DNA from 3 places in the Streptomyces sp. WM6372 genome. Region 1 is predicted to be linked to each of the others. Evidence: riboswitches for the same ligand, from Rfam matches in the RefSeq annotation. Region 1 holds a riboswitch; each other region holds the start of a gene.
What was found. Region 1 has a riboswitch for cyclic di-AMP ahead of ADK52_RS08865 (M23 family metallopeptidase). Riboswitches for the same ligand answer to the same signal wherever they lie in the genome.

Region 1 (6,406 bases):
CCACGGCTCGCTCGGAGCTCCCGCGTCGCCCGGCTCGAACGGCTGGCCCGGGATCGGCAGCGCGATCGCCGCCCCGGTGGCCTCGGCGGCGGCCATGGTGCCCTCGCCCGGCTCGTCCCACGGGTGCAGCGCCAGGTTGAAGGTGCCCCAGTGGATCGGCAGCATCGTGCCGTGCGGGATCCCGCCCTGGAGGTCGAGGTGGGCCTGCATGCCCTCCTCGGGGGTCATGTGGATGTCGGGCCAGTACTCCGAGTACGCACCGATCTGGATCATCGTGGCGTCGAAGGGGCCGTGCGCGGCGCCGATCTCAGCGAACCCGGGGAAGTACCCCGTGTCACCGCTGTGGAAGATCCGGTGCTCGTCGCCCGCGACCACCCACGAGGCCCACAGGGTGTTCTGCTGGTTGCGCAGGCCGCGCCCGCAGAAGTGCCGCGCCGGGGTCGCCGTCATCGAGAGCCCCGCGATGTCGGTGGCCTCGTTCCAGTCGAGCTCGCGCAGCCGGTCCGGCGATACGCCCCAGCGCTCCAGGTGGGCGCCGACGCCGAGCGGCACGGCGAAGACCGTGTCCGTCCCGGCCAGCTCCTTGATGGTCGGCAGGTCGAGGTGGTCGTAGTGGTCGTGTGAGATCACCACGGCGTCGACCGGCCCCAGCGAGGCCAGTGGTACGGGGACGGGGTGCAGCCGCTTGGGCCCGGCGAACGGGAACGGGGAGCACCGCTCGCCCCACACCGGGTCGAACAGCACCCGCCGCCCGTCGATCTCCGCGAGCACGCCCGAGTGCCCCATCCAGGTCAGGCGCAACCCGCTCACCGGCGGTTTCGCCAGTTCGGCGAGGGTCGTCGGGTACACGGGGATCGGCGCGCCCGGGTTGCGCCGGGTCCGCTGCTCCTTGTGGAAGTAGATCTTGGCGAACTCCATCATGGAGCCGGAGGGCCTGGTCCGGGCCCCGACCGGGTTCTGGAAGACGCCGTCGGCGAAGTTCGGCGAGCGCCGGATCCGCTCCAGGCGGGCGCCGGACGGATCCGCGCCGAAGGCTTCGGGCCGCAGGGCGCGCAGCCGAGGACGCAGGGGACGGGAGCCGGTCAAAGCGCCTCCTGGGAGGGTGGGGCGGATGGTCGTGAGGCCGTATGGAATACCGGTCTACCACGTTGCCAACGCGCACCGGCCCCGAAGGATTCCGCCGCGCGCCTCCGTCCTCGCACCCGCTCCTCCCGTCCCCTCCGTTGCCCTCCGTCCCTCCGTTCCCCCTCAGTCCCTGCCTACAGCGGCAGCAGGTCCGGACGCTTCGCCTCCACGTGGTCCCCGGAGGACTCCCCGCGCAGCCGCCGCCCGATCCAGGGCACCAGGTACTCCCGCGCCCACTGGATGTTGTCCCGGGTCACGTCCACCGAGCCGCGCGGCTGCTGCGGCGGCCACGGCTGGTCGGGGTCGGCCGGCACCTCCAGCCCCAGCACCTGGGCGGCGCGCAGCGCGACCCGGGTGTGCCCCTCGGGCGACAGGTGCAGCCGGTCGTCGTCCCAAGCCCGCCGGTCCTGTACGGACTTCAGGGACCAGAGGTCGAGCACCGGGCAGTCGTAGCGGTCGGCGATGGCGCGCACGTGCGCGTTGTACGTCGCGATCTTGCCCCGCAGGTGCTTGAGGACGGGAACGCCGCGGGTGTCGAAGCCCGTGGTGATCATGACCTGGCCGACGGCCCCGGAGAGGTCGGCGACCGCCGCCTCGAACCGCTCCGCCGCGTCGTCCGGGTCGCTGCCGGGCCGGATGATGTCGTTGCCGCCCGCGCAGAAGCTCACCAGGTCAGGTGCGAGCTCCTTGGCCCTGGGGACCTGTTCGGCCACGATCTGGTCGAGGAGGCGCCCCCGCACGGCCAGGTTCGCGTACCGGAATTCGTTTTCCTCGTGCTGATCGGCCAGGAGTACGGCCAGCCGGTCCGCCCAGCCGAGAAAGGTCTCCCCGGGTCCCGGGTCCCCCACACCCTCGGTGAAGCTGTCCCCGATCGCCGCGTACGAGCCGATGGTCTTGAGTGTCGTCGTCGCTGCCACGAGAACACATCCTTCACCCCGACGCGTGAGCTACGCCACCGTAGGCAGGGGTTGACGGACCGTGATCTATACCACCTGGTCGGTACGGAATAACAGCGCGTGAGGCCGGGACCCCCCTCGGGTCCCGGCCTCACGTGTCCGGCTGCCTCTCCGACGGCGGGAGCCGTCAGATGCTCACGCCCTTCGAGCGGAGGTAGGCCAGCGGGTCGATGTCCGAGCCGTAGGACGGCCCGGTGCGGATCTCGAAGTGCAGGTGCGGGCCGGTCGAGTTGCCGGTGGAGCCGGAGAGGCCGATGGTCTGGCCGCCGCTGACGCTCTGGCCGACCGAGACGGAGAGCTGGGAGAGGTGGCCGTACTGGGAGTACTTGCCGTCCGCGTGCCGGATGACGACCTCGTTGCCGTACGCGCCGCCCCAGCCGGCGGAGACCACGGTGCCCGCGCCGACGGCGCGGACGGTGGTGCCGGAGCTCGCGACGAAGTCGACACCGGTGTGGTAGCCGCTGGACCACATGGCGCCGGGGGTCTTGTACTGGGTCGAGATCCCGCCACCGCCGACGGGGGCGACGAAGCCGGCGGCGCTGACCGTACCGGCGGCCGACGTGGCGGCGGTGTTCTTCTTGGCCGGCGCGGGCGCGGCGGCGGGGGCCGGCGCGGCGTCCGCGGAGCCCTTGGCGTCCGAAGCCGGGTTCGACGCCGAGTCCGCACCCGGGTCCGAGGACTTCTTCGCGGGGGCCGGGGCCGCCTTCTCCGCCGGAGCCGGAGCCGGAGCGGGAGCCGGAGCCGCCTCGCCCTTCGCGCCGAGGGTCAGCTTCAGCCCGGGGTGGATCAGCGAGGGGTCGGTGCCGACGGCCTCGCGGTTGTCGGCGTACAGCCGCTGCCAGCCGCCCGACAGGTGGCGGTCCTGGGCGATCTTGGAGAGGTAGTCCCCCGGCACGACCGTGTAGACGGCCGAAGTGGCCGGCGAGCCCTGCTCGGCAGCGGCGGGCGCGGCCCGGAGCGCCGCCGGAAGCTGCGGGGCCTGCACGGGAGCCGCCGCGGGGGCGGCGGCCGGGGCGCCGGCCGCGTGGGCGCCGGCGGCACCCAGCAGCGGCAGCGCGAGGGCCGCACCGCCGGTGCCCGCGACGGCGAAGCCGCGCGCCACGGAACGGGACTTGGGACGTCGGTGCTTACCCTGTGCAGGCATGGCGAATTCCTCTCCGTCGCCTGCGAGGTGAGCTGTCGGGTTCGGACTGGAGATGTCCGGCCGCGCATGAACAGAACATGAACGGCTTCACCCCGAGCTGCTCCGATGCGAATGATCGGGAACAGCGGCCTACCTGGTTCCCCCGCTCCTGCCGCGCGCGTGAATAGTCGGGTGCGGTTTCCGGACGGCGGCAGGATTCGGCGGTCCATCCGGATCGATCGCGAAGGTAATCGAGTTGAGCCGCACCGAACAAGCCACGAATTTCCTGACGGATTCACAGAATCGGGAATCCGCCGGAATTCCGGTCACCCTGCGTCCATTCCCCGGCGCCAACAACCGCGCCGGCCGGGCCATTCGGCATTGACGATCAGGCACTCACGGTCACCGTATGATCTGGCTCACGGGGCCGCGCCCGATCTCGCCTCCGGTGATGGCAAGTTGGTCCCAAGTAGTGTAATTCGGACAGAACGCGACGATGCGGAGGAGTTCCCGTGACCCAGCAGATACCCCGGCCCCCGCGAACGGAGCCCGTACCGGAACCCGAGCTCGCGGAGGTGCGCAACTTCCGTGACGTGGGCGGCCTCCCGACCACCGACGGGCGGAGGGTCAAGCCGGGAATACTGTTCCGTAGCGGACATCTGGCACATGCCACCGAAACCGATGCAGAATTCCTCGCATCGCTCGGCCTGCACACCGTCTTCGACTTCCGCAACAACGCCGACCACGCCCTGGAGGGGGCCGACGTCGAGCTCCCCGGCGTACGGAACGTCAACATCCCGCTGTCGGATCCGGCCGACGGCAAGGAGTTCTGGAAGATGGTCCGCGACGGCGACGTCGAACAGCTCCGCGGGCTCCTCGGTGACGGAAAGGCCGCCGCCCGGATGGCCAACTCGTACCGCACGATGATCGAGAACCGCACCCCCGAGCACAGCCGGGTCCTGCACGCCCTCGCCGAGGACAGTGTTCCGGCGCTCATGCACTGCGCGGCCGGCAAGGACCGGGCCGGCCTGTCGATCGCCGTCACCCTGCTCGCGCTGGGCGTCGAGCGCGAGGCGATCGTGGCGGACTACCTGGAGTCCAACGCCCCGCACCGCCGCTACCGCGTGCGCCGCGGCAGCGATGCGCCCGAGGCCCGCTCCCCCGAGGTGATGGAACTGCTCGCGCCGCTCTTCGACGCCCGCACCGAGTACCTGACGGCCGCCTTCGACGCCATCGACGAGCACTGGGGCGGGCTCGACCGGTACCTCGCCGAGGGCCTCGGGCTCGCGCCCGAGACCATCGACCGGCTGCGGGACCGGCTGCTCGACTGAGCCGGCCCCGCGAAGAGGAGCAGGCCGTCAGCCGCCGCCGACGGCCTGCTTCACCAGTGTCCTGCCGAAGTCCCACATCAGGGCGCCCCCGCCGTGCGCCTCGTCCATGACCTCGCGGAAGGCCCCGACGAACCGGTCGACGTCCCCCTCGTCCACGATCAGCGGCGGGATGAGCTTGATGACCTCCAGGTGGTCGCCCGAGACCTGCGTCAGGATGCGGTGCTTCTGCAGCAGCGGCACCACGACCATCTGCGCGAAGAGCCCCTTGCGGGCCGCCTGGAGCATGGTCCACCGGCTGCGCAGCCCGAGCGAGGACGGCCGCCCGAACTCGATGCCGATCATCAGGCCGCGCCCGCGCACCTCGTGGAGCAGCTCGTACTCGTCCACGAGCGCGGCGAGCCGCCCGCGCAGCAGGTCGCCCGTCGCGCGCGCGTTCGCGACCACCGACTCGTCCTCCATGACGGAGAGCACCGCGAGCCCGGCCGCCATCGCCTGCGCGTTGGAGCCGAAGCTGGCGGAGTGCACGAGCACCCGGTCCATGGACGAGTAGACCTTCTTGAAGATCCAGTCCTTGCCCAGGGTCGCGCCCACCGGCACGTAGCCGCCCGACAGGGCCTTGGCCACGCACACCAGGTCCGGTTCCACGCCCGGCTCGTGCTGGTACGCGTAGAAATCGCCGGTCCGGCCGAGCCCCGTCTGCACCTCGTCCGCGATCAGCAGGGCCTTGTGCCGGTGCAGCAGCTCCTGCGCCGCACGCAGGAATCCGGGCGGGGCCGCGAGCACGCCCTTGCCCTGGATCGGCTCCACGACGAAGGCGGCGACGTCGCCCCGCTTCAGCTCCCGCTCCAGGGCGGCCAGGTCCCCGAGGGCGATCTTCGTATCGGGCAGCAGCGGGGCGAACCCGTCCCGGAACCCGCCCTCCCCGTTGACCGACAGCGAGCCCGTGGTCAGGCCGTGGAAGGCGTGGTCGCAGTAGAGGACCCTCGTCCGCCCCGTGGCGTACCGGGCGAACTTCAGGGCCGTCTCCACCGCCTCGGTGCCGCTGTTGCCGAAGAAGACCCGGTCCAGGTGCGGGCTGTACGAGAGCAGCTTCTCCGCCAGCAGCCCGGGCAGCGGCTGGCAGTCGAAACGGGTCAGATCGGCGAGCTGCGCGTCCAGGACGTCGTGCAGGGCCCGGCGGACCACCGGGTGGTGCCGGCCCAGGCCCATCACCCCGAACCCGGCCAGCATGTCCAGGTAGTCGTTGCCCTCCGCGTCCCAGAAGTGCGCACCCTCGGCCCGTACGTAGACCTTGTCGAAGCCGATCGTGTGCAGCATCCGGGGCAGCTGGTGGTTGAGGTGGCGCGCGTGGAGCTCGTACCGTTCCCCGCCCCGCTCGTCCAGCAGGGCGCGGAGGTCGAAGCCGGTCACTTCTTCTCCCGGTTCCCCGAGACCGTCTCGCGGGCGGCGCGCAGGGATTCCTTGAGGGAGCCCATGGTGGCGAGGACGGCGGTGGGCTCGTAGCCGCAGTGCGCCATGCAGTTCGCACAGCGCGGGTCCTTCCCGCGGCCGTACTTGCTCCAGTCGGTCTCCTCGATCAGTTCCCGGTACGTGGGCACGTACCCGTCGCTCATCAGGTAGCAGGGGCGCTGCCAGCCGAAGAGGGAGTAATTCGGAATGGCCCAGGCGGTGCAGGGGAAATCCACCTTGCCCTCAAGGAAGTCGAGGAACAGCGGGGAGTGGTTGAGCCGCCAGCGGCGCCGGTTTCCGCCCGCGAAGGCCTTCTTGAAGAGATCCCGGGTCTGTTCGACACCCAGGAAGTGCTCCTGGTCGGGGGCCTTTTCGTAGGCGTAGGCGGGCGAGATCATCATTTCGTCGACCTTGAGGTCGTC
Region 2 (6,406 bases), on a different contig from region 1:
ACCGCGATCCCGGAGGCGCCGTTGACCAGCAGGTTCGGGTACGCCGCGGGCAGCGCGACCGGTTCCTGCTCCTGGCCGTCGTAGTTGGCGGTGAAGTCGACGGTGTCCTCGTCGATCGACTCCGTCATCAGTGACGTGGCGTCCGCCATCTTGCACTCGGTGTAACGCATCGCGGCCGGCGGGTCGTCGTTGCCGAGCGAACCGAAGTTGCCGTGGCCGTCGACCAGCGGCAGCCGCATCGAGAAGGGCTGGGCCATGCGCACGAGGGCGTCGTAGATCGACGCGTCTCCGTGCGGGTGCAGCTTGCCCATGACCTCGCCGACGACGCGGGCGCACTTCACGTATCCGCGGTCGGGGCGCAGGCCCATCTCGTTCATCTGGTAGACGATGCGCCGGTGTACCGGCTTCATGCCGTCCCGGGCGTCGGGCAGGGCGCGGGAGTAGATCACCGAGTACGCGTACTCGAGGAAGGAGCCCTGCATTTCGTCGACGACGTCGATGTCGAGGATCTTCTCCTCGAAATCCTCCGGCGGCGGGGTCTTCGTGCTGCGGCGGGCCATCGCTGCGCGGCTCCTTAACCAAGAAAGAAAGTGTGCTGGGGGTCTGGCGGCTGGTCTGATCGGCGTTGACGGGGTTGTCGCGGACCATTGTGGCCCGAGGCACCGACAACGCCGACTCCGACCCTGGGGTCACCCCCGGACGGAGGCGTGGGTGAGTGCGAGCCGGGAACTTCTCCGGTCCCCGACGCGCTTGCATACAGTGGCAGGTCTGACGGAAAAATCTGCATCGCGATCGAAGGGACCACATGCCCATGGGTCACACGGCCACAGCCCAGGCCGGCTCCGGCGGCCTGACAGCGACCGAGCACCGGCTGGCCAACGGCCTGCGCGTGGTGCTCTCCGAGGATCACCTGACCCCGGTCGCCGCGGTCTGCCTCTGGTACGACGTCGGCTCGCGCCACGAAGTCAAGGGGCGAACAGGCCTGGCTCACCTCTTCGAGCACCTGATGTTCCAGGGCTCGGCGAGCGTACCCGGCAACGGGCACTTCGAGCTGGTCCAGGGGGCCGGCGGTTCGCTCAACGGCACCACCAGCTTCGAGCGCACCAACTACTTCGAGACCATGCCGGCCCACCAGCTGGAGCTCGCGCTCTGGCTGGAAGCCGACCGGATGGGCTCGCTGCTGGCCGCCCTGGACGACGAGTCCATGGAGAACCAGCGCGACGTCGTCAAGAACGAGCGCCGCCAGCGGTACGACAACGTCCCGTACGGCACGGCCTTCGAGAAGCTGACCGCCCTCGCCTACCCCGAGGGCCACCCGTACCACCACACCCCGATCGGCTCCATGGCCGACCTGGACGCGGCCTCCCTGGAGGACGCCCGCGCCTTCTTCCGTACGTACTACGCGCCCAACAACGCGGTGCTGTCGGTCGTCGGCGACATCGACCCCGAGCAGACGCTCGCCTGGGTCGAGAAGTACTTCGGCAGCATCCCCGGGCACGACGGCAAGCAGCCGCCGCGCGACGGCGCGCTGCCCGAGATCATGGGCCGCCAGCTGCGCGAGGAGATCGTCGAGGAGGTCCCGGCCCGTGCGCTGATGGCCGCCTACCGGCTCCCGCACGACGGCACCCGCGAGTGCGACGCGGCCGACGTGGCCCTGACCGTGCTGGGCGGAGGCGAGTCCTCCCGGCTGCACAACCGCCTGGTACGCCGTGACCAGAGCGCCGTCGCCGCCGGTTTCGGCATGCTGCGCCTCGCCGGTGCGCCCTCGCTGGGCTGGCTGGACGTGAAGACCTCCAGCGGCGTCGAGGTGCCCGCCATCGAGGCGGCCGTCGACGAGGAGCTCGCGCGGTTCGCCGCCGAGGGCCCGACCGCCGAGGAGATGGAGCGCGCCCAGGCGCAGCTGGAGCGCGAGTGGCTGGACCGGCTGAGCACGGTGGCCGGGCGCGCCGACGAACTGTGCCGCTTCGCGGTGCTGTTCGGCGACCCGCAGCTGGCGCTCAGCGCGGTCGGACGCGTCCTCGACATCACCGCCGAGGAGGTGCAGGCCGTGGCCGCGGCCCGGCTGCGCCCCGACAACCGCGCGGTGCTGGTGTACGAGCCGCTCCCGGCAGAAGCCGGCGAGAACGGTGCGAGCGACGAGAACGAAGGGGCGGAGCAGTGAGCGACACCGCAGCCGTCACGATGACCTTCCACCCGCAGCCCCAGGCCGGGCAGGCCCGGCCGTGGGCCTTCCCGGCCCCCGAGCGCGGCTCGCTGCCCAACGGCCTGACCGTACTGCGCTGCCACCGGCCCGGCCAGCAGGTCGTCGCCGTCGAGGTCAACCTCGCCGCCCCGCTGGACGCCGAGCCCCAGGGCCTGGACGGCGTGGCGACCATCATGGCCCGCGCGCTGTCCGAGGGCACCGACAAGCACTCCGCCGAGGAGTTCGCGGCCGAGCTGGAGCGCTGCGGCGCCACGCTCGACGCGCACGCCGACCACCCGGGCCTGCGGGTCTCCCTGGAGGTCCCGGCCTCCCGGCTGGCCAAGGCGCTGGGCCTGGTCGCCGAGGCCCTGCGCGCACCCGCCTTCGCCGACAGCGAGGTCGACCGGCTGGTGCGCAACCGGCTCGACGAGATCCCGCACGAGCTGGCCAACCCGCAGCGCCGGGCCGCCAAGGAGCTCTCCCGGCAGCTCTTCCCGCAGGCCCTGCGCATGTCCCGGCCGCGCCAGGGCACCGAGGAGACGGTCGCCCGGATCGACTCCGCGGCCGTACGCGCCTTCTACGAGGCCCACGTACGCCCCGCCACCGCCACCGCGGTCGTCGTCGGCGACCTGACCGGGATCGACCTGGACGCCGTCCTGGGGGACACCCTGGGCGCCTGGACCGGCAACTCCGCCGAACCGCTCCCGGTTCCGCCGGTCACCGCCGACGACACGGGCCGCGTGGTCATCGTGGACCGGCCCGGCGCGGTCCAGACGCAGCTGCTCATCGGCCGGATCGGGCCGGACCGGCACGACCGGGTCTGGGCGGCGCAGGTGCTCGGCACGTACTGCCTGGGCGGCACCCTCACCTCGCGCCTGGACAAGGTGCTGCGCGAGGAGAAGGGCTACACGTACGGCGTGCGCGCCTTCGGCCAGGTGCTGCGCTCCACCGCCGACGGCAAGGGCGCCTCGATGCTCGCCATCAGCGGCTCGGTGGACACCCCCAACACCGGCCCGGCGCTCGACGACCTCTGGAAGGTGCTCCGCACCCTCGCGGAGGGCGGCCTGACCGACGCCGAACGGGACGTGGCGGTGCAGAACTTGGTGGGCGTGGCCCCGCTGAAGTTCGAGACGGCCGCGGCCGTCGCCGGCACGCTCGCCGACCAGGTCGAGCAGGAGCTTCCGGACGACTACCAGGCGCAGTTGTACGCGCAGCTGGCCCAAACGGGCACGGTGGAGGCGACGTCGGCCGTCCTGGCCGCCTTCCCGGTGGACCGCCTGGTCACGGTCCTGGTGGGCGACGCCGCGCAGATCGAGGAGCCGGTGCGGGCCCTCGGGATCGGTGAGGTCACCGTCGTCACCAACTGACGGACTCTCCAAGGGGCTCCGGCGGCTTGTCCGCCGGAGCCCCTTTTGTCTGTTTAGTGGAGAGGTTGCTCGTATGGGGTGTGGCGTATGCAACAAAAACGCGTGTCTGTTTGGCGATTGACTGATGATCCGCCTAGCGTCGGCCGTGCTGTCCGTCAGTTGTACGCGCCGCATCCGCGGCACCGGGCAGCGATCGCCGAGTCCCCGTCAGGCGCGAGCCTGGGGAGCCGGGGACCCACATGTGTCCCTGGGGTGAATCGGACCGCCTCGTCAGAGGGGGCCCGTAGGAGACCTTCCTGCTCCGAACCCGTCAGCTAACCCGGTAGGCGAGAAGGAAGGAAAGGATCAGCCCCTTCATGGCGTTTGGCAGTCGTGCCGCCGGTAAGCACCGTGGTTCCAGTCGTCTGAGCCGCAAGACCGCCGGTTACGCCGGCATAGCCGCCCTCGCCACCACCGGTGTCGTCGGCTCCCTCGCAGGCCCGGCGTTCGCCGCCTCGGACCAGGCCCCCTCCATGGAGGACACCGGCCTGAACGCCGTCGTGACCGCCGAGGACCTCCCCGGCCAGATCGAGGCCCAGGCCGACGCCCAGGAGCACGCGGCCGAGGCCGCGGCCCTCAAGGCGAAGGCGGAGGCCGACGCGAAGGCGCGCGCCGCCGAGGCCAAGCAGAAGGCCGAGGAGAAGGCGAAGGCCGAGCGCGACGCCGCCGAGCGTGCCGCCCGCGAGGAGGAGCGCAAGCGCCTCAACACCTTCGTCGCCCCCGTCGACGAGTCCTACATCAGCACCCAGTGGCACGCGGGCGGCGGCATGTGGTCCTCCGGCAGCCACACCGGCATCGACTTCCACGCGGCCTCCGGCACCACGGTGCACGCGGTCGGCATCGGCACCGTGGTCGAGGCCGGCTGGGGCGGCGCGTACGGCAACAACGTCGTCATCAAGCACGCCGACGGCACGTACACGCAGTACGGCCACATGTCCTCGCTGAGCGTCTCCGTCGGCGACCAGGTCACCGCCGGCCAGCAGATCGGCCTGTCGGGCTCCACCGGCAACTCCAGCGGCCCGCACCTGCACTTCGAGGCCCGTACCGGCGCCCAGTACGGCTCGGACATCGACCCGGTCGCGTACCTGCGCCAGCACGGCGTCAACGTCTGACCCGCAGCACCGAACCGAAGGCCCCGGCTCCCCGAGCCGGGGCCTTCGTGTTGGCTGTAAACATCTGCTATTTCCGCCCGCGCTCGGAATTTATCGCCCGGTGCAATAGAGTTCCCGTACGACAGTCGGCAGTCGGAGTCGGAATGAGGCGGAGGTCCGGACTTGCGTATTCCTGCGCACGCGGTATGCACGGCAATCCGCGAAGACATCGTCTCCGGGGTCTTCGAACCGGGCGCCCGGCTGACGGAGGAACTGCTGGCCCGCCGGTACGGGGTCTCCCGCGTCCCCGTCCGCGAGGCGCTGCGGACCCTGGAGTCCGAGGGCTTCGTCACCACCCGGCGGCACGCGGGCGCCTGCGTCGCCGAGCCCACCGAGCAGGAGGCGGCCGACCTCCTGGAGCTGCGCCTGCTGCTGGAGCCGCTGGCGGCCGCCCGCGCCGCCCGGCGGCGTACCGAGGGCCACCTCAAGGTGCTGCGCGGGCTGGTCAGACTGGGGCAGGAGCGGGCCAGGCGGGGTCAGGGAGAGGACCTGCGGTCCCTGGGTGGCTGGTTCCACGAGACCCTCGCCCAGGCCTCCGGCAGCCCTGGGCTGATCGTTCTGCTGACGCAGATGCGGCACAAGGTCGCCTGGATGTACGCCGTGGAGGCGCCGGCCCGGCCGGTGGACTCCTGGGCGGAGCACGGCGCGATCGTGGACGCGGTCGCCCGCGGCGACGCCGAGCGGGCCCGGGCGCTGACCGCGGTCCACGCGGACCGTGCGGCCGGGGCGCACCGGCTGCGGGTGAGGATTTCGCAACATGCCGTAAACACGGCGAGCGGTCCGCATTAACAAAGTCCGCGTATTAAAGAGTGGGGACTGCGGCTGAATTCCCGCCGCATACGCTCTCGTCCTGCGCGCCTGCGATGAATTCCCGAAAACGGCGGAACGAAGAAGCCGCGGCCACCGGAATAGCGGTGGTGGCCGCGGCTTCTTCGTGTGCCCGGGGTGAACCCGAAGGGTCAGACGGTCTCGGGGAGCTCCTCGAGGCCCTCGGCGACCAGCTTCGCGAGGCGGTCCAGCGCCGCCTCGGCGCCCTCGGCGTCGGACGCGAGGATGATCTCCTCGCCGCCCTGCGCACCCAGGCCCAGCACCGCGAGCATGGACGCGGCGTTGACGGGGTTCCCGTCGGCCTTCGCGATGGTCACCGGGACGCCGGAAGCGGTCGTCGCGCGGACGAAGATCGAGGCGGGACGAGCGTGCAGGCCCTCGGCCCAGCCGACGTTGACGCGGCGCTCTGCCATGGTGATGCCCTTCAGGTTCTTACGGTTGTCTAGACCAGTCTCTCACGACGTCCCTGATGCTCCGACCGACCTTCGGCCCGAATCCACCGCCGTTTGACCTCACCCAGCTTGCACTGGTTTGCCCGGGCTTGCCGCGTGCGCCGCGCAGGAGCTGTTCGGCCAGCCCTGGCCTTAAGATCGCCGCATGACCACCGCGTCGGACCCCTCGTACCCGGCCCACTGGGAAGCGGACGTCGTCCTGCGCGACGGCGGCACCGCCCGGATCCGGCCGATCACCACGGAGGACGCGGGCCGGCTGGTCAGCTTCTACGAGCAGGTCTCCGACGAGTCGAAGTACTACCGCTTCTTCGCGCCCTACCCCCGGCTCTCCGCCCGTGACGTGCACCGCTTCACCCACCACGACTACGTGGACCGCGTCGGCCTCGC
Region 3 (6,406 bases), on a different contig from region 1:
CCGAAAGTAGGAACGCCGGGGAACGTGAGGTCAAGCGATGGCGGATCTACGGACAGCCGCGGCGAACCACCCATATGGGATGGCGGCGGGCGCGCGGGATACGGTCAGCGGGTGCATGAGCCGACCCCCGCAGCCTCCGAAGTCCCCGAAGACAGCGCTCCTCCCCAGGGCCCGACCCTGTTCGACTGGGAGTTCGCGACCGATCCGTACCCGGCGTACGCCTGGCTGCGCGAGCACTCCCCGGTACACCGCACCAAGCTCCCGAGCGGGGTCGAGGCCTGGCTGGTCACCCGGTACGCCGACGCCCGCCAGGCCCTCGCCGACCAGCGGCTCAGCAAGAACCCGGCGCACCACGCGGAGCCGGCGCACGCCAAGGGCAAGACCGGGATCCCGGGGGAGCGCAAGGCGGAGCTGATGACGCACCTGCTCAACATCGATCCGCCGGACCACACCCGGCTGCGGCGGCTGGTGTCGAAGGCGTTCACCCCGCGCAGGGTGGCCGAGTTCACCCCGCGGGTGCAGGAGCTGACCGACCACCTCATCGAGCAGTTCGCGAGCAGGGGGGAAGCGGACCTCATCCACGAGTTCGCGTTCCCGCTCCCCATCTACGCCATCTGCGAGATGCTCGGCGTACCGCGCGAGGACCAGGACGACTTCCGGGACTGGGCCGGGATGATGATCCGGCACGGCGGCGGCCCGCGCGGCGGGGTCGCCCGTTCCGTGAAGCAGATGCGGACCTATCTCGGTGAACTCATCCACCGCAAACGGGATGATCTGGGCAATGACCTGATTTCGGACCTGATCCGCGCGAGTGACCACGGAGACCACCTGACCGAGGCCGAGGCCACGGCGATGGCCTTTATCTTGCTGTTCGCCGGATTTGAGACGACTGTCAACCTCATCGGCAACGGCGTCCACTCCCTCTTCATGAACCCCGGCCAGCGCACCCGCCTCCAGGATTCCCTCGCCGCCGGCGAGACCGCTCTGCTGGAGACCGGCATCGAGGAACTGCTGCGCTACGACGGCCCCGTGGAGCTGGCCACCTGGCGGTTCGCCACCGAGCCGCTGACCCTCGGCGGCCGGGACGTCGCGGCCGGCGATCCGGTGCTCGTCGTCCTCGCCGCGGCCGACCGGGACCCCGAGCGGTTCGCCGATCCGGACACCCTCGACCTCTCCCGCACCGACAACCAGCACCTCGGATACGGGCACGGCATCCACTACTGCCTGGGTGCTCCGCTCGCACGACTTGAGGGACAGACGGCGCTTGCGACTTTGCTGACGCGTCTGCCGGATCTGGAACTCGCAGTTCCGCCCAACGACCTTCGCTGGCGCGGGGGTCTGATCATGCGTGGCCTGCGCACTCTTCCCGTCACGTTCACACCCCGAAACCCCTGAACGCTCCCTGACCGTAAGTCAGCCCCCGGCAAGAGTTGTTACTGACGTGCTAAGAAGGCTAGGTTCTGCCGTTACCCAGCCGTTATGCGAAAGGTGCAGCTCATGCGTTCCGGGAACGGCCGCCACAGACGCCCCCGCCAGGTACCCGCGATAGTCGTCACCGCCGGAGTGACCGGTTCCGCGTTGGCCCTGCCGCTGCTCGCCGCCACCGGCGCGAGCGCAGCAGACACCTCCACGTGGGACAAGGTCGCCGAGTGCGAGAGCGGCGGCTCCTGGAGCGCCAACTCCGGCAGCGGGTCCTACGGCGGACTTTCGTTCACGCAGGAGCAGTGGAACGCTTCTGGCGGCCTCGAATTCGCCGAGCGCCCCGACCTCGCGAGCCGCTCGCAGCAGATCGCCGTCGCCGAGCGCGTGCTGGGCACCCAGGGCGCCCAGGCCTTCGGGCACTGCTCGGAGTCGGCCGGACTGACCCAGCAGGGCCCCGCGGCGGCCGTGGACCCGGGCCTGCCCGGCACGCTCGGCCCGATCGCCCCGAGCCCCTCGCGCCCCGACGACTCGGTCCCGGCCGGCGGCTCCGGCGCGAAGGCGCGGGACTTCGGCGCCCCCACCCCGGCTCCGGCCCCGGTCTTCACGCTTCCGCCGGCGCCGCTCGCGCCCAACAGCGGACTGCCCGTCATGCCCGACCCGGACGCGCCGTCCACCTCGCCGAGCGCCCCGGTGCTCCCGGGCACCCCCGGCGACCCGACGACCCCGGGCACCCCGACCGCGCCCGCCGACCCGACGGCCCCGGGGAGCCCGAGCACGCCCGGGAGCCCGACGGACCCGACGGCTCCGGTCGATCCGGCCGACCCGACCGCTCCCGGCACCCCCTCGGCCCCGGGCACCCCGGGCGCCACCACCGACCCGGCCGGCATCCCGGACCCCTCCGGCACCGGCAAGCACCGCGGTACGCCCGCTCTTGAGCTGCCCGCCGCGTCTGACGCGGCGTCGGATCCCTCGTACACGGTCCGGGCGGGCGACAGCCTGGCCACGATCGCGTCTGCCAAGGGGGTCAAGGGCGGCTGGAACGCGCTCTACCAGGCCAACGAGCAGGTCATCGGCGATGACGCCAATCTGATCAAGCCCGGTCAGAATCTGGATCTAAGTTAGAAATAACGGCACTTCGGACACCCGGAAAAGGCTGAATGTCCGTTATCTGCAAGTGAGACATGTGTCTCTTCCGGTCAACTGGCGTGTCCCGCCTGGAGCCTTCCGCAAACCCCGCCCTCACCTGCGCAAACGCTGGTGGGGGGAGGGCAAGTAGGGGCCGTTTCTCCCCGGTGTTCCTCGTTGAACATCGGGGAGAGACCTGTCTACCTTCTGAGTCGCCCGCCACCGCGGGCTCCTTCGACCGCATCGCCGAATCCTGCCGGCGGACGGAGGGAACAGTCGTCGCGTCAAGCGCCGAAGGCAGGAGCGGGGGAACCAAGGTAGGCGCCGGGAGCGGCCGTTGAGAGACGGCCGGGGAACCGGCTAGGGGTTAAGTCGTGCGCCAGTCGCACGGCCGGGCACTCATCAGCCCGAACCCGACAGCTCACCTCGTAGGCGTCGGTGAGGAGAACTCCATGCTGATTTCCGGCAAGGGCAAGCACCGCCGCGCCTCCAAGGCCGCTCGCATCGTCACGCTCGCCGGTGTCACCGGTGTCGTCGTCGCCGCCCCCCTGATGGCGGCCGGATCGGCCTCCGCCGCCACCGCCGGTGAGTGGGACCGCGTCGCGCAGTGCGAGTCCGGCGGCAACTGGTCCATCAACACGGGCAACGGCTACTACGGCGGCCTGCAGTTCTCGTCCTCCACGTGGGCCGCGTACGGCGGCAAGGCGTACGCCGCGCAGGCCAACCAGGCCTCCAAGTCGCAGCAGATAGCCATCGCCGAGAAGGTCCTCAAGGGCCAGGGCAAGGGCGCGTGGCCGTCCTGCGGCGTCGGCCTCTCCAACTCCTCTTACACCGGTGGTGGTACGACCGACACCCCGAAGAAGACGGAGACGAAGACCGAGACCAAGAAGACCCAGCCGAAGAAGACCGAGCCGAAGAAGGAGACCAAGCGCGAGACCCCCGCGCCGGTCACCCGCTCCGAGCGCGCCGAGGCCCCGGCCGTCAAGACCGGCAACGGCTCGTACGAGGTCAAGTCCGGCGACACCCTGGGCACCATCGCCGAGGCCAACGGCGTCAAGGGCGGCTGGGAGAAGCTCTTCGAGCTCAACAAGGACATCGTCTCGGACGCTGACCTGATCTTCCCGGGCCAGATGCTGAAGCTCAGCTGAATCCTGCAGTAACAACCGCGGCCGCCCGTGCGGCGCCGCGGCGTCCCGACCGCCCGGCGCGTCTTCCCCTCACGCGCCGGGCGGCGGCGTTTCCCGGGATCCGGCCCGGCCCGGACCGGCGCGGACCGGCGCGGACCGACCCGGAAGTGGCTCCGGACCGGCCCCAGCCCGCTCCTCTGTGCCGGCGGTCAAGGCCCCTATGTCCCGTAAGGCGGGTATTCGGGCCCTTTTTCGTCCCAGGAGGCGGGCGGTCGGCAGGCCGAGTGCCCGGATCCGGTTAGGCTCTAGTCGGCGGGGCCATCCCACGGCCCGACATGCCACCGCACACCCAGCGTCACATCCCAGAAGGAGATGCTCGTGCCGTCCATCGACGTCGTCGTAGCCCGGGAAATCCTGGACTCCCGAGGCAACCCCACGGTCGAGGTCGAGGTGGGCCTCGACGATGGCAGCACCGGCCGTGCTGCAGTTCCGTCCGGCGCCTCCACCGGTGCCTTCGAGGCCATTGAGCTCCGCGACGGTGACCCCAACCGCTACATGGGCAAGGGTGTCGAGAAGGCCGTCCTCGCGGTCATCGAGCAGATCGGCCCGGAGCTCGTCGGCTACGACGCCACCGAGCAGCGCCTGATCGACCAGGCCATGTTCGACCTGGACGCCACCGACAACAAGGGCTCGCTCGGCGCCAACGCCATCCTCGGCGTGTCCCTCGCCGTCGCGCACGCCGCGTCCGAGGCCTCGGACCTCCCGCTCTTCCGCTACCTCGGCGGCCCGAACGCGCACCTGCTGCCCGTTCCGATGATGAACATCCTCAACGGTGGGTCGCACGCCGACTCCAACGTGGACATCCAGGAGTTCATGATCGCCCCGATCGGCGCGGAGTCCTTCTCCGAGGCGCTGCGCTGGGGCGCCGAGGTCTACCACACCCTCAAGAAGGTCCTGCACACCAAGGGCCTCTCCACGGGCCTGGGCGACGAGGGCGGCTTCGCCCCGAACCTGGAGTCCAACCGCGCCGCGCTCGACCTCATCGTCGAGGCCATCAAGCAGGCCGGCTACACCCCGGGCAAGGACATCGCGCTCGCGCTCGACGTCGCCGCGTCCGAGTTCTACAAGGACGGCAAGTACGAGTTCGAGGGCCAGTCCCGCTCGGCCGCCGAGATGACCGAGTACTACGAGGAGCTCGTCTCCGCGTACCCGCTCGTCTCCATCGAGGACCCGCTGTACGAGGACGACTGGGCCGGCTGGAAGGTCATCACCGACAAGCTGGGCTCCAAGGTCCAGATCGTCGGCGACGACCTCTTCGTCACCAACCCGGAGCGCCTGGCCCGCGGCATCGAGGAGGGCTCCGCGAACGCCCTGCTCGTGAAGGTGAACCAGATCGGTTCGCTGACCGAGACCCTCGACGCCGTCGAGATGGCCCAGCGCAACGGCTTCAAGTGCATGATGTCGCACCGCTCCGGCGAGACCGAGGACGTCACCATCGCCGACCTCGCCGTCGCCGTGAACTGCGGTCAGATCAAGACCGGCGCCCCGGCCCGCTCGGACCGCGTCGCCAAGTACAACCAGCTGCTGCGCATCGAGGAGATCCTCGACGACGCCGCCGTGTACGCCGGCCGCAGCGCCTTCCCGCGCTTCAAGGGCTAATCACGGCAGCCCCTCCGGGGCTGGCCTCCGTACGTCCCCGCACTCGGTCCCGTACCGTGTGCGGGGACGTATTGCGTAGCGCGTACCACGCACCTGGAGACAGAGGGACATAGGGGAGGCGGGATCAATGGCCGGGAACCGGGATCGGTTCTCCACCTTCTCCACCGCGACCAGGCTCAAGCAGCTCGGCGAGCGGACCGCCGCCCACGTCTACCGCTCGCAGACGCGCCGTCAGGTCCGCCGCAGCCGGCTCACCGGCCGTGCCGCGCTCCTGGTGCTCGTCCTCTGTACGCTGGTCGTCGCCCTCGCGTATCCGATGCGCCAGTACGTCTCCCAGCGCTCGGAGATCGCGGAGCAGCGGCGGGCCGCCGAGGCCGCGGGCCGGCGCCTCGAACGCCTCCGCGACGAGAAGGCCCGCTGGCAGGACAACGCGTACGCGGAGCAGCAGGCGCGCAAGCACCTGCACTTCGTCCGCCCGGGCGAGATCAGCTACATCATGACCGACCCCGGGGCCGGGGCCGCCGAGCGGCACCGCACCGGAACGGCCGGGTCCGACCGGCCCTGGTACTCGAACGTCTGGGACGGGGTCGACAAGGCCGACCGCCCCGGCGAGTGACCGTACCGCCCGCACCGCCCGCCGTACCGCGGCACCACCCATCCACGAGAACGAAGAGACTTCCTCCAGGCATGCAGACGCCCCCGCCCCAGACCGACCGGACCGAGCCGACCGACGCGGACATCGACGCGTTCCAGCAGCAGCTCGGCCGCCCGCCGCGCGGGCTGCGCGCCATCGCCCACCGCTGCCCCTGCGGCCAGCCGGACGTGGTGGAGACCGCCCCGCGCCTCCCCGACGGCACCCCCTTCCCGACGCTGTACTACCTCACCTGCCCGCGCGCGGCCTCCGCGATCGGCACGCTGGAGGCCAACGGCGTGATGAAGGAGATGCAGGCCCGGCTCGCCGAGGACCCCGAGCTCGCCGCCGCCTACCAGGCCGCGCACGAGGACTACATCCGGCGCCGCGACGCCATCGAGGTGCTCCAGGGCTTCCCGAGCGCCGGCGGGATGCCGGACCG

Region 2: another riboswitch for cyclic di-AMP. It lies ahead of ADK52_RS21590 (M23 family metallopeptidase); the one in region 1 lies ahead of ADK52_RS08865 (M23 family metallopeptidase).
Region 3: another riboswitch for cyclic di-AMP. It lies ahead of ADK52_RS02770 (transglycosylase family protein); the one in region 1 lies ahead of ADK52_RS08865 (M23 family metallopeptidase).

What each region holds. Positions count from the first base shown of each region.
Region 1 is NZ_LGDB01000093.1:48,993-55,398, forward strand. It holds gene ADK52_RS08855 (MBL fold metallo-hydrolase) at 1-1,086, opposite strand, end outside; gene ADK52_RS08860 (SGNH/GDSL hydrolase family protein) at 1,260-2,042, opposite strand; gene ADK52_RS08865 (M23 family metallopeptidase) at 2,209-3,225, opposite strand; cyclic di-AMP (ydaO/yuaA leader) riboswitch at 3,230-3,438, opposite strand; gene ADK52_RS08870 (tyrosine-protein phosphatase) at 3,717-4,535, shown strand; gene ADK52_RS08875 (aspartate aminotransferase family protein) at 4,563-5,945, opposite strand; gene hpnH (adenosyl-hopene transferase HpnH) at 5,942-6,406, opposite strand, start outside.
Region 2 is NZ_LGDB01000191.1:139,775-146,180, reverse strand. It holds gene ADK52_RS21605 (DNA gyrase/topoisomerase IV subunit A) at 1-560, opposite strand, end outside; gene ADK52_RS21600 (M16 family metallopeptidase) at 812-2,161, shown strand; gene ADK52_RS21595 (M16 family metallopeptidase) at 2,182-3,549, shown strand; cyclic di-AMP (ydaO/yuaA leader) riboswitch at 3,734-3,893, shown strand; gene ADK52_RS21590 (M23 family metallopeptidase) at 3,906-4,700, shown strand; gene ADK52_RS21585 (GntR family transcriptional regulator) at 4,863-5,528, shown strand; gene ADK52_RS21580 (HPr family phosphocarrier protein) at 5,699-5,980, opposite strand; gene ADK52_RS21575 (bifunctional GNAT family N-acetyltransferase/acetate--CoA ligase family protein) at 6,165-6,406, shown strand, end outside.
Region 3 is NZ_LGDB01000014.1:35,962-42,367, reverse strand. It holds gene ADK52_RS02780 (cytochrome P450) at 112-1,395, shown strand; gene ADK52_RS02775 (LysM peptidoglycan-binding domain-containing protein) at 1,498-2,544, shown strand; cyclic di-AMP (ydaO/yuaA leader) riboswitch at 2,827-2,997, shown strand; gene ADK52_RS02770 (transglycosylase family protein) at 3,000-3,695, shown strand; gene eno (phosphopyruvate hydratase) at 4,047-5,333, shown strand; gene ADK52_RS02760 (FtsB family cell division protein) at 5,461-5,949, shown strand; gene ADK52_RS02755 (DUF501 domain-containing protein) at 6,021-6,406, shown strand, end outside.